3 regions of the Marinobacterium sp. xm-d-579 genome follow, and region 3 is predicted to be linked to each of the others. Evidence: predicted binding sites of a transcription regulator. Region 3 holds the regulator's gene; each other region holds the start of a gene.
The links. Region 3 encodes sigma-54, which starts transcription at its own class of promoters, with help from an activator protein. Its sites were predicted from a motif close to TGGCACNNNNNTTGCTNT; they were not measured.

Region 1 (4,223 bases), 490 kb from region 3:
GGCGATGCTGGTCTTCAGCACAGGGAACTGTTGGCCGGTCAGCTCTTGACGTTTTTTGGCCCAGCGACGCAGTACAAAAATTCCTGCAACGGCAGCGCCTAAAGCGATCCAGACCAAAGATGATAGATCGCCGCCAATCAGTTTAGGTAGGTAGAGGCCGCGAACGTTGAGGAACACAGCTTCGCCTAAACTCAAGCTTTGGCGAGCGCCAGGCAGACTGGATAGAACGGCGAAGTACCAGAAGAACACCTGTAGCAGAAGCGGTACGTTTCGGAAGATTTCTACATAGACCAGAGCAATCTTACGAATCAACCAGTTATGCGAGAAGTGCGCCACACCAAAGATAAATCCAAGTAGCGTCGCGAAGAAGATACCGATGGCCGAGACCAAAAGGGTGTTTAAGAAACCGACAACAAATATTCGTCCGTAGGTGTCGGTCGACTCAAAGGAGATCAACGACATCAAGACATCATAGCCTGCAGCTGCGCCTAAGAAGTCGAAACCGGTTTTGATCCCCGTCGCTTCCATGTTGGCCAGCGTGTTGCCAATGATGGTGCCAAAGAAATAGAGCAACCCAGCGACCAGTGCGATCTGATAGAAGAAACCGCGGATGCGTGGGTTGTTATAAAAGGCGTTGGAGGTGGTTCCGGAGCTCGATTTACGGCTCGCTGACTTAACCTCTTCAATGGTTTTTTGTTTGAACATTGAATTAACCTAAAAATAGAGTGCTTTCACGCAGAAAGGGGCACTGTTGTGCCCCTTTTTAGATCGCTTCGGTTTTAGCGCATAGCTGGTGCGTATAGGATACCGCCATCACGCCAAGACGCGTTGATACCACGTGCTAGCTTAAGTGGTGAATCCATACCCACGTTACGCTCAAACGACTCTGAGTAGTTACCTACTTGAGTGATGATGTTGTAAGCCCAGTCAGCACTTAGACCTAGGTTAGCACCTAGTTCACCTTCAGCACCTAGTAGACGCTTGTTAGCTGGGTTGCCGTTCGCTTTCATGTCAGCTGCGTTTGCAGAAGTGACCTTCTGCTCTTCTGCTTCGATCATTGCGTTTAGAGACCACTTAACAATGTTGAACCACTGGTCATCGCCTTGACGAACTACTGGGCCTAGAGGCTCTTTAGAGATAACTTCGGGAAGAATCACTGCATTGCCTGGGTTAGCTAGACCGATACGAAGTGCCGCTAGCTGAGAACCGTCTGATGTTAGGAAGTCACAACGACCTGATTCGAAACCTTGACGAGTTTGGTCAGAGGTATCGAAAGTAACCGCTTTGTATGACATGCCGTTCTCACGGAAGTAGTCAGCGATTGCAAGCTCAGTAGAGGTACCCGCTTGGATACATGCGTTTGCACCGTCTAGCTCAGTTGCGCTTGATACGCCTAGGTCTTTCATGACCATGAATGACGCACCGTCGTAGTAGTTAGTACCAGCAAAGTTGATACCTAGTGATGTATCACGAGTGTGAGTCCAAGTCGTGTTACGAGATAGCATGTCGATTTCGCCAGACGCTAGCGCAGTGAAACGCTCTTTAGCGGTTAGCGGTTTGTATTGAACAGCTTCTGAATCGCCAAGTACTGCAGCTGCAACCGCACGACACATATCAACGTCGAGACCGCTCCATTTGCCGTTCTCATCTTTTTGAGAGAAGCCTGCAAGACCAGTAGATACACCACAAGTTAGGGTGCCACGGCTCTTAACATCGTCAAGAGTAGCTGCTTGAACTGCACCAGCAGTCATTGTTGCAGCAAGGATAGAAGCGGTTAGTAAAGCTTTCTTAGCCATTATGTAGATCCTCTTTTGAGTAGGTTGTTGTTCTTTTTCCACAGCAACTAGTGTGCCAACAATTTTCAGTGAGTCATTTTCATCGACATTCATCGTTAAAAATTGTCTGAAAGTTACGGTATAACGGGGTGTTTTGATCAAATAATCTTTAATACCCAACGCCAGCACTCTGCTTACTCGTTTAAGATTGTGTCATTCTGACTCAAAGGTCAATACTAAAGTAGGGCTTAAATTGAGCTTTTGCACAGTATTGGTGCAATTTGATTTAAGTCCTGTTCCTCTTATAACTGAACGCAGTATATTAGTCCTATTGGCAAGATTTCGGAGTGGTTTGAGTGACAGCGATATTGAATGACTACCTAGAAAAACAGCAGCAAAAGGTTTCAGCAGCAAGAGATCTGCTTGAATCAGATCACAATCGGTTGGCGGAGTTAGATCGAGTGCTATTGGGATCTGACTATGTTGCGGATCAGCTGCAGCGTCATCCCGAATTGATTGAGCAGTTAAACCTTGATGTTGGTGAGCTTCCAACAGGTGCTTTAACAGCGCAAGTGTTGGCGGCTGTTGAAGCTGTGGGGAGTGAAGAGGCACTGAGTGTTGCGCTGCGTCGCCTGCGTCGATTGGCCATGGTTAGAATTATTTGGCGCGACTTGAACCGATTGGCCGATCTAACAGAAACCACCCGGATGCTCTCCGAACTGGCCGATGCCACTACTGATGCAGCATTGAATTGGCTGCACCAAGATCTAGTCAAAGATCTGGGTGAGCCAATGGACTCTGATGGAAATTTGCAACGCATGGCCGTCATTGGAATGGGCAAATTGGGGGCACATGAGCTCAATCTCTCCTCGGATATCGACCTGATGTTTACCTTCCCCGCCAATGGCGAAACCCAAGGTGGCCGCCGTTCACTATCCAACCAAGAGTTCTTTACACGACTGGGTAAAAGATTGATTCGTGTTTTAGATGCCCCCACAGCCGAGGGCTTTGTATTCCGTGTCGATATGCGTCTGCGTCCGTTTGGATCTTCTGGTCCATTGGTTGCCAGTTTTGATGCCATGGAGCAGTACTACCAGACACAGGGGCGTGAGTGGGAGCGTTATGCGTTGATTAAAGCGCGTATCATCGCGGGTGATAAGGAAGCTGGCGCCCAGTTGATGCAGGATCTGCGCCCCTTTGTCTATCGTAAGTACATTGACTACAGCGCCTTTGAATCTTTGCGTGAAATGAAAGGGATGATTGAGCGTGAGAACCGTTTAAAGGGTCGTGAGAATAACGTTAAGTTGGGAGCCGGAGGTATTCGCGAGGTTGAGTTCATCGCTCAAGCCTTTCAGCTAATCCGCGGCGGGCGTGATACACGTTTGCAGCAACGAGAGTTGTGCAACATATTGCCACTTCTCCCAGAGGTAGTCGGCATTCCAGACGTGGTTGTGACAGAGCTAACCCATGCCTACGTCTTCCTGCGTAATGTGGAACATGCGATTCAGGCGCAAGCCGATAAGCAGACCCAAGAGCTACCAGCTGATGATCTCGGTATGCAGCGCCTTGCCTACTCCATGGGCTTTACGAGTCCAGAGGCGCTTTTAACAGAGCTAAATGAGCATCGAAGTCGAGTCTCACAGCACTTTGCAGATGTTATTGCACCGGTGGATCAGGAAGGCAATGCCGAGCAAACTGAGAGCGATGCGCATCTTACGGGCCTCTGGCATGAGGAGTTTGCAGATCAGGAGGCGCTGGCTCACTATCTGACAGAGCTGGGTTACAGCGAAACCGATCGAGCGTTGAAGGCACTGGTATCGCTGCGCCAGTTAAGAACGGTACAGGCGTTGCAAAATGTCGGGCAGGAGCGTTTGTTGGATCTGCTGCCTCGTTTGCTCCGGGATCTGTCGGGCGTGGAAAACGCAGAAGAGACTTTGGAGCGGGTTTTGCAGCTGATTCAAGCTGTAGTGCGTCGTTCAGCCTATCTTCTTCTGCTAGCCGAAAACCCCAGTGCTCGAGCGCAGTTGGTAAAGCTCTGTTCAGCCAGTCCATGGTTTGCAGAGAAGTTAGCTCATCAACCGGTCCTTCTTGATGAGCTGATTGATGCATCATCACTGTTCAATCCACCGGACGCACAAGCTTTATCCAATGAGTTACGACAGCAGTTGATGCGTATCCCAGAGGATGACATTGAGCAGTTAATGGAAGCGCTGCGTTACTTTAGAAATGCCCATATTCTGCGAGTGGCTGCTGCGGATATAACTGGTGCTTTGCCTCTGATGAAAGTGAGTGATTACTTAACCTGGCTAGCAGAAGCGATTCTCCAGGCGGTTTTGGAGATCGCATGGCGAGATATGACAACCAAATATGGCACGCCGCAGCGATCGGCAGGCGTTCCATGCGATCAAGACTTTGTCATTATCGGCTTTGGTAAATTGGGTGGGATTG
Region 2 (4,223 bases), on a different contig from region 3:
CAAAATGTTTGATGGCTCATCTATCCAAGGTTGGAAGGGTATTAACGACTCTGACATGATCCTTCGTCCAGATGACTCTTCATCTATCGTTGATCCATTCTCTGAAGATGCAACAGTCATCATCCGTTGTGACATCGTTGAGCCTGCTACAGGTCTTGGTTACGAGCGTGATCCACGTTCTGTTGCTAAGCGTGCAGAAGAGTACCTGAAATCAACAGGTATCGCTGACAGCGCTATGTTCGGTCCAGAGCCAGAGTTCTTCGTATTTGACGAAGTTCACTTCCACTCTGACATGTCTGGTTGTGGCTACACTGTATCTTCTGAAGAAGCTGCATGGTCTTCTAACAGCAAATTCGAAGGCGGTAACACAGGTCACCGTCCACGCGTTAAAGGCGGTTACTTCCCAGTACCACCAGTAGACTCTCTACACGATCTTCGTGCTGCAATGTGTGACGCGATGACAGCGATGGGTCTGCACGTAGAAGTACACCACCACGAAGTAGCAACTGCTGGTCAGTGTGAAATCGGTGTGGCAGGTAACACCCTTGTTAAGAAAGCTGACGAAGTTCAGATTCTTAAGTACGCAGTTCACAACGTTGCTCACGCTTACGGTAAAACAGCTACGTTCATGCCTAAGCCAATCGTTGGTGACAACGGCTCTGGTATGCACGTTCACCAGTCTCTATCTAAAGGCGGTGTTAACATCTTCGCTGGCGACGCATACGCGGGCCTATCTGAAGAAGCTCTTTACTACATCGGCGGTATCATCAAGCACGCTAAAGCGCTTAACGCTCTATGTAACCCAGGTACTAACTCGTACAAGCGTCTTGTTCCAGGCTTCGAAGCACCAGTTATGCTAGCTTACTCAGCTCGTAACCGTTCAGCTTCTATCCGTATCCCATACGTAACTAGCCCTAAAGGCCGTCGTATCGAGACACGCTTCCCTGATCCAATCGCTAACCCATACCTAGCGTTCTCTGCGCTAATGATGGCGGGTCTTGACGGTATCCAGAACAAGATCCACCCTGGCGATGCAGCAGACAAAGACCTTTACGATCTACCAGCTGAAGAAGCTGCTCAGATCCCACAGGTTTGTTCTTCACTAGAAGAAGCTCTGGACGCTCTAGAAGCTGATCACGAGTTCCTAACTCGCGGCGGCGTATTCACTGAAGACATGCTAAACGCTTACATCGAACTTAAGCGTGAAGAGTGTGCTCAAGTGAGCCAGACAACTCACCCAATCGAATACGATCTTTACTACTCAGTTTAAGATCTTATCGATTCAAAAAACCCGGCACCTGCCGGGTTTTTTATGTTCAGGACGAACGGTATCCTGCTAGCAAAAGGATGTGCAGGAGCAGGGCATGCCAGGACGAACGGTATCCTGCAGGCGCATGGATGCGCACAAAACACCTCGCACCAAAATGGTGCATAATATCTTCATATATGCCATTCTATTGTGCATGCTAAAACTCAAAAGCCCGTGGTTACTGGGTTTCGCTGAGTTGGCAACCTTTTTGCTTATTAAGTAGAGCTATTAAGGCTTAACGTTAGAGTAGAGCTGTTAAGTCATCAAAACCCTTGGGAATACCTAATGTTCGGATCGCAACAGTACAAATTGATTCTTGAAAACCTCAATACGGCTGTATTGGTACTGGGGCAGAAGTTCGAGTTGAAGTATATGAATCCGGCCGCTGAGGTTCTGTTAGAGGGTAGCTTTAAACGCTTAAAAAATTCACACATCGAGTATCTCTTTATTGGTTCCGAAGAGGAGCTCAAGCTATTAGAGAGTGTCTCTGCGACGGGACAGCATGTCAGTAAACGCGAAGCCGCTCTGATTACCTTTGGTGGTAACGAGTTGATGACGGATTACACCATCTCAAGGTTACCGAATGGGTTTCTACTGATGGAGTTGCACCCACGTGATCGCCTGGTTCGAATTGAGCGTGAAGAGGAGATGTTGAATCGACATGCCACCGCCAAAGTGCTTGTGCGTGGCTTGGCACATGAGATCAAGAACCCGTTGGGCGGGATTCGCGGCTCTGCACAGTTGCTAGAGCGCGAGCTGGATGATGAGGGGCTTAAAGAGTTCACCGGAATTATCATCGATGAAGCGGATCGGTTAAGAAATCTGGTGGATCGTCTGATGGGGCCTTACAAGAAGCCCAACATACACCCGGTGAACATTCACGAGGTGCTCGAGCGTGTGCGTGCTCTGATTGAAGTTGAAAGCGAGCAAGAGATTCAGTTGGTTCGTGACTACGACCCAAGTCTGCCGGAGTTTAACGGCGACAGTGAACAGTTGATCCAAGCGGTTTTAAACATCTGCAGAAATGCGATGCAGGCCCTGAAAGAGTCTGAAACAGCCGCTCCGCAAATCCGTATGAAAACACGAGCGCTCAGACGAATTACGCTGGGCGCAGAGCAGCATCGACTGGTCTGCTGCGTAGAGATTATCGATAACGGTCCGGGCATACCAAAGGATCTTTTAGATTCCGTGTTCTATCCGATGGTGACCGGTCGTGCGGAAGGGTCTGGGTTGGGACTATCGATTGCCCAATCTGTTATTGGTCAGCACCAGGGTTTAATCGAGGTCGCCTCGAAACCCAGTACAACAAATTTTAAAATTTTAATTCCTTTGGAGAGTTGAGATGGCTAAGCCAGCAACCGTTTGGATAGTAGATGATGATCGCTCAATACGTTGGGTTTTAGAGAAAGCGATCTCTGGCAGTGGCTTGGCGACAGAAGTGTTTGAGTCGGGCGATGCGTTGCTGCGTAAAATTAAGCGTGAACAGCCTGATGTGATTATCAGCGATATTCGTATGCCGGGCATTGATGGTCTTGAGATGCTAGAGCAGCTTCAAGCTGATTATGCAGACATTCCGACTATCATCATGACCGCTCACTCAGATTTAGATTCCGCGGTTGCCTCTTATCAAGGTGGTGCCTTTGAGTACTTGCCTAAGCCATTTGATATTGATGAGGCGGTAGCGCTGGTTCAGCGAGCGGTGCAGCACGTTGAAGAGCAGCGTCAACAAACCGAAGTGATTGTTGAAGATGATACACCTGAGATCATTGGTGAGGCGCCGGCTATGCAGGAGGTGTTCCGTGCCATTGGTCGTCTGTCTCATTCCCCGATTACTGTATTGATCAATGGTGAGTCTGGTACAGGTAAAGAGCTGGTGGCCCATGCTCTGCATCGCCACAGTCCGCGTGCGGGTAATGAGTTTATTCCATTGAACATGGCGGCTATTCCACATGACTTGATTGAGTCTGAACTGTTCGGGCATGAAAAGGGTGCCTTTACCGGAGCTCAAGCTTCGCGCCGTGGCCGTTTTGAACAGGCCGATGGTGGCACACTGTTCCTTGATGAGATCGGCGATATGCCTGCGGATACTCAAACTCGACTCTTGCGTGTTCTTGCTGACGGTGAGTTCTACCGTGTCGGTGGTCATACACCGGTTAAAGTTGATGTTCGAATCATTGCGGCAACCCATCAAAACCTAGAGAACCTCGTTAAAGAGGGTAAGTTTCGTGAGGATCTGTTCCACCGTCTAAACGTGATTCGAGTTCACATCCCCTCGTTAAATGAGCGTCGTGAAGATATTCCTCGTCTCGCTCGCCACTTTTTGTCACGTTCGGCGAAAGAGCTGGGCGTTGAGACTAAGATTCTTAAGCCGGAAACAGAGCGTTTTCTGCGCGATCTGACTTGGCCAGGTAATGTGCGACAGCTGGAAAACACCTGTCGCTGGATTACCGTGATGGCGTCTGGTCGAGAGGTTCTTGTCTCTGATTTACCACCAGAGCTTCTAGAGTCCTCAAATGAACGCCCTGTTGTTCATGGTAATTGGGAACAAGCACTGCGTGGCTGGGCTGATCAGCGTCTCTTTGAAGGGGAGAGGGGCATCCTCAAAGAGGCTGAACGTCAGTTTGAGCAGGTGTTGATAGAGACTGCGCTTAAACATACGGGTGGCCGTAAACGTGATGCGTCTGAACTTTTAGGCTGGGGGCGAAATACCCTAACCCGCAAGCTAAAAGAGCTGGGTATTGAGGCGGATTAGAGTCGCTTAATGCTACAATCGGCATCTAACAGTTTAGGTGCCGATATGCTTCACGTTGCTCTTTACGAACCCGAGATACCACCCAATACCGGAAATATTATTCGCCTGTGTGCTAACACGGGTTTCTCCCTTCATTTGATTAAACCCCTCGGCTTTGAGCTG
Region 3 (4,223 bases):
GTACTTGGATGTTATCCATTCTGTCAGCAAAGCGAGATGCAAGGCTCTCCGCAATGTATACAGAGCGATGTTGGCCGCCCGTGCAACCAATGCCAACAGTAACATAGCTTCGATTATTTGTTTTGAAATGGGGAATCCACTTCACAATGAACTGCTCTATGTCATTAATCATTTCAATCACTTCATCGGAAGCGTTGAGAAACGTTTTAACCGGTTCATCTTTCCCAGAGAGAGGGCGCAACTCTACAAACCAGTAGGGGTTAGGAAGCACCCTGACGTCAAAGCTGAAATCAACATCTAATGGAACGCCGTGTTTGAAACCAAAGGATTCAAACTGTAAAGAGAGCGCTTGCTCTTTACGCTGTGCGACCCTCAATTTAATGGTGTCACGCAGTTCATAGAGTGAAAGCCGAGTGGTATCAACTCTCATGTCCGCAGAGCTTGCGATAGGTTCAAGCAGATCTCGTTCTAAGGCTATTGCCTCTTCCAGTCCAACATCTTGGTTGCTCAGCGGGTGTTTTCTTCGAGTGGCGCTGTACCGTTTCAATAGGGTCGCTTCTGATGCGTCAAGATACGTGATCTCTATGCCTATATCTTCTCTAGCCCTCAAGGATTCCATGATCTCTGGGAAGGCTTTTAGGTCGGTATGCTGATTGCGGGCATCAATGCTCACAGCAATCAGAGGTGCGTTATTCTGGTCGTTAAGCATCTGCTCGACCAACGCTGGCAATAGCGTCGCCGGTAGGTTGTCTATGCAATAGAACCCAACATCTTCAAGTGCTTGCAAGGCGGTACTCTTCCCTGAACCACTGCGACCCGAGATAACAACGACTCTCATGATCAGACCTTTGATAGCTCAGTTGCTTTATTGAGTAGGGCCTCAGAATTCGTGCAGTCTCTGAGAGAATTGAGGGCTTCGGGCTTGCTGAACAGCTCGGCTAAACCAGCCAGTGTCTTAAGGTGCTCATCATTTCCATCATCGGGCACGATCAGTGCGCAGACAAGATCGACCGGCGCTGAATCGATTGAATCAAAATCGACACCGTCATCAAGTGTGATTAAGCAGGCGGATGCTGTTGAACAGCCCGGAATTCGACAGTGGGGTATACCCACGCCAGAGCCAATTCCTGTACTGCCTAATCGTTCACGATTAAGAAGGCCTGTAAAAATTTCATCTTCTGTTACGCCATCAACTGAAGAGGCCAGCTTTTCGCTGGCCACTTGTAGAAGGCGTTTTTTACTGGCGACTGACTCCCGGCAGGCGGTTGTTTCAGTCGTCAGTAGGTCACCTAGTTGCATGTTGTCGTTCGTTTATTTGTGAGATTTCATTTTTTCTTTATGCTTGATGATTTGGCGATCAAGCTTATCCACTAAGCCATCAATCGCTGCATACATGTCATCATGCTCATCAGAAGCGACCACTTGGCCACCGGCTAAGTGAACATCAGCCTCGGCTTTTTTACCCTGCTTTTCGACACTGAGAGTAACTTGTACATTCTGAATGTTGTCGAAGTGACGTTCTAGCTTATCGAACTTGTTACGTACGTATTCACTTAGAGCTTCAGTCAGGTCCACGTGATGACCAGTAATATTTATCTGCATATGACTTCTCCTCGTCTTAGGCGGAGTGAAAAAATGAGGCCGCCCACCTCAATTAAACCAAACGCTTTCTCTCATTTGAAGGTGGAATGTTGAGAACTTCGCGATATTTAGCAATGGTTCGTCTTGCAACATTCACCCCCTCTTCATCTAGTAGTGTAGCAAGCTTACTGTCACTTAGTGGCTTGCGAGGGTCTTCTTCTGAAATTAATTTTTTAATGATTGCTCGAATCGCAGTTGATGATGCACCACTGCCGTCACTGGTAGCCACCTGACTCGAAAAGAAATATTTCAATTCAAAGACACCGCGCGGGGTGTGCATGTATTTTCGAGTTGTAACACGGGAGATGGTGGATTCATGTAGATCAACGGCTTCAGCAATGTCGTGAAGAATAAGAGGCTTCATCGCCTGTTCACCCTGCTCGAGAAAACCGATCTGTCTAGTAACGATCTCCGTTGAGACCTTTAAGAGGGTCTCATTGCGGCTTTGTAAGCTCTTTATGAACCAGCGTGCATCCTGGAGATGGTCTTTTAAAAATTGGTTCTCCGCGGAGTTGTCTGCACGTTTAATCATGCCTGAGTAGACATCATTGATACGTAGTTCAGGGACTACGTCGTTATTGAGAGTGAGTGTCCACTCCCCCGCGCGTTTACGCACGATCACGTCCGGTACGATGTAATCAGTATCACCCAGATCTAAAGAGTCTCCTGGTGTTGGGTTAAGTGATTGAATCAACCTAACCACCTCTGACAGTTGCTCCTCTTTGAGCCTCATACGGCGCATCAAAGATTTAAAATCTCGACTGCCCAACAGGTTTAAATAGTCGGTCGCTAGGCGCAGTGACTCTGCGCGCCAAGGTGTCTCTATGGGTAGCTGTCTTAACTGGATTTTCAAACACTCTGCAAGATCACGGGCACCGACACCGGGTGGGTCAAACTGTTGAATGCGGTGAAGTACTGTCTCCACCTCATCCATTTCCACTTCAAAAAAGAGTTCAGGTAGCTCCTCTTGGCAGCTGAGAAGAATGTCCTGCAGATCGGTGATCAGATAGCCACGATCATCGATAGAGTCAATAATCATCTCAGCAATGTATCGATCAACATCGCTGAAATTAACCAGATTCAGTTGCCAATTAAGGTGGTCTTGGATGGTTTCAACCGCAGCGTCATTATCACCTGGCATCCAATCATCATCACGATTGGAATTTGAAGAGCTTTGGTAAGTATCGTCCCATTGACTGTCGGTTGAAAGCTGTTCAGGTATGTCATCAGTAGACCAGCTATCTTCCGGCTGAGACGATTCGAACGTCTCTTCGATCTCTGAATTAGATTGGGTCTCATCTGAGGTTGATGACTCTTTTTGCTCAATGCTTTGAGAGTTCTCTTCACTCTGATCTTCTTCATCGGCTACCTCCAGTAGTGGGTTACTATCGAGTGCCTCTTGAATCTCTGTCTGTAGCTCTAAGGAGGAGAGTTGCAGCAATTTGATCGCTTGCTGCAATTGTGGGGTCATGGACAGGTTCTGTCCGACTTTGAGCTGTAAAGAGTGCTTCATTAAAATGATAATTACTTAAAAGTGTGAGAGTTACAAGCGAAAATCATTGCCCAGATAAGCCTCTTTAACGGCTTGATTCATCATGATCTGCTCAGGCTCACCCTCTGCAAGAATGTTACCCTCACTAACGATGTAAGCCCGTTCGCAAATGTCGAGAGTCTCTCTGACATTGTGATCGGTTATCAGGACGCCAATACCTCGATCTTTAAGGTGCCTGATGGTCTGTTTGATGTCGCTGACAGAGATGGGGTCTACACCAGCAAAAGGCTCGTCCAGTAGGATGAAGTCAGGGTCGTTTGCTAGGGCTCTTGCAATCTCAACTCGGCGTCTCTCACCCCCAGATAGGACCATCCCTTTGGACTCTTTGATGTGAGTGATATGGAACTCTTCTAGTAGAGATTGAGCTTTCTCGTGTTGTTGATCTTTGGTCAGGTCTTTTCTCTGCTCCAGTATGGCCATCAGGTTATCGTAGACACTCAGCTTTCTGAATACAGAGGCCTCTTGCGGAAGATAGCCTAAGCCGCGTTTTGCGCGCTCATGAATAGGCATTCTAGTGACGTCGTCGCCATTGAGACGAATGTTGCCTCGATCCGCTCTGACCAGACCTACAATCATATAGAAGCAGGTTGTCTTACCCGCACCGTTGGGCCCAAGCAATCCGATAATCTCACCAGGCTCAACAGTGACGGACACATCTTGAATAACAGAGCGTCCTTTGTAGCTTTTGGCTAGGTGGAGGGCTTCGAGTGAACTCATGGTTAATTATCTTTTTTAGGCTGAAGAACCATTTTGACACGCTGGCTTCCGCTCTCACTGCTAAAGGCTTTTACTTTAGAGTTCGCCATGTCGTAATTAATTTTAGCCCCAGTGAACTCGTCACCACCCTGAGTCACTCTAGCGTTCCCCGTAATTAACAGCAGTTGAGAGCTTACTGTGTAATCCAGAGTTGAGCCGGTTGCATAGGTAATCTCTTGGTCCAGTTGAGGGCGTTGTTCGAAGTAGGCTGGAGCACCTTTTGAGATGATCTGATTGATGGTGTCATCATTACCACGTAACAGATCGACGGTTT

Region 1: the regulator sigma-54 is predicted to act here: its motif matches at 1,837-1,854, upstream of XMD579_RS03725 (amino acid ABC transporter substrate-binding protein).
Region 2: the regulator sigma-54 is predicted to act here: its motif matches at 1,507-1,524, upstream of glnL (nitrogen regulation protein NR(II)).

Annotation. Positions count from the first base shown of each region.
Region 1 is NZ_WBYP01000001.1:718,566-722,788, reverse strand. Features, by position in the region: gene XMD579_RS03730 (amino acid ABC transporter permease) at 1-705, opposite strand, end outside; gene XMD579_RS03725 (amino acid ABC transporter substrate-binding protein) at 780-1,796, opposite strand; gene glnE (bifunctional [glutamate--ammonia ligase]-adenylyl-L-tyrosine phosphorylase/[glutamate--ammonia-ligase] adenylyltransferase) at 2,132-4,223, shown strand, end outside.
Region 2 is NZ_WBYP01000004.1:343,185-347,407, reverse strand. Features, by position in the region: gene glnA (glutamate--ammonia ligase) at 1-1,270, shown strand, start outside; gene glnL (nitrogen regulation protein NR(II)) at 1,595-2,650, shown strand; gene glnG (nitrogen regulation protein NR(I)) at 2,652-4,061, shown strand; gene trmL (tRNA (uridine(34)/cytosine(34)/5-carboxymethylaminomethyluridine(34)-2'-O)-methyltransferase TrmL) at 4,107-4,223, shown strand, end outside.
Region 3 is NZ_WBYP01000001.1:230,199-234,421, reverse strand. Features, by position in the region: gene rapZ (RNase adapter RapZ) at 1-838, opposite strand, end outside; gene XMD579_RS01235 (PTS sugar transporter subunit IIA) at 841-1,299, opposite strand; gene hpf (ribosome hibernation-promoting factor, HPF/YfiA family) at 1,312-1,602, opposite strand; gene XMD579_RS01225 (RNA polymerase factor sigma-54) at 1,655-3,154, opposite strand; gene lptB (LPS export ABC transporter ATP-binding protein) at 3,185-3,910, opposite strand; gene lptA (lipopolysaccharide transport periplasmic protein LptA) at 3,913-4,223, opposite strand, start outside.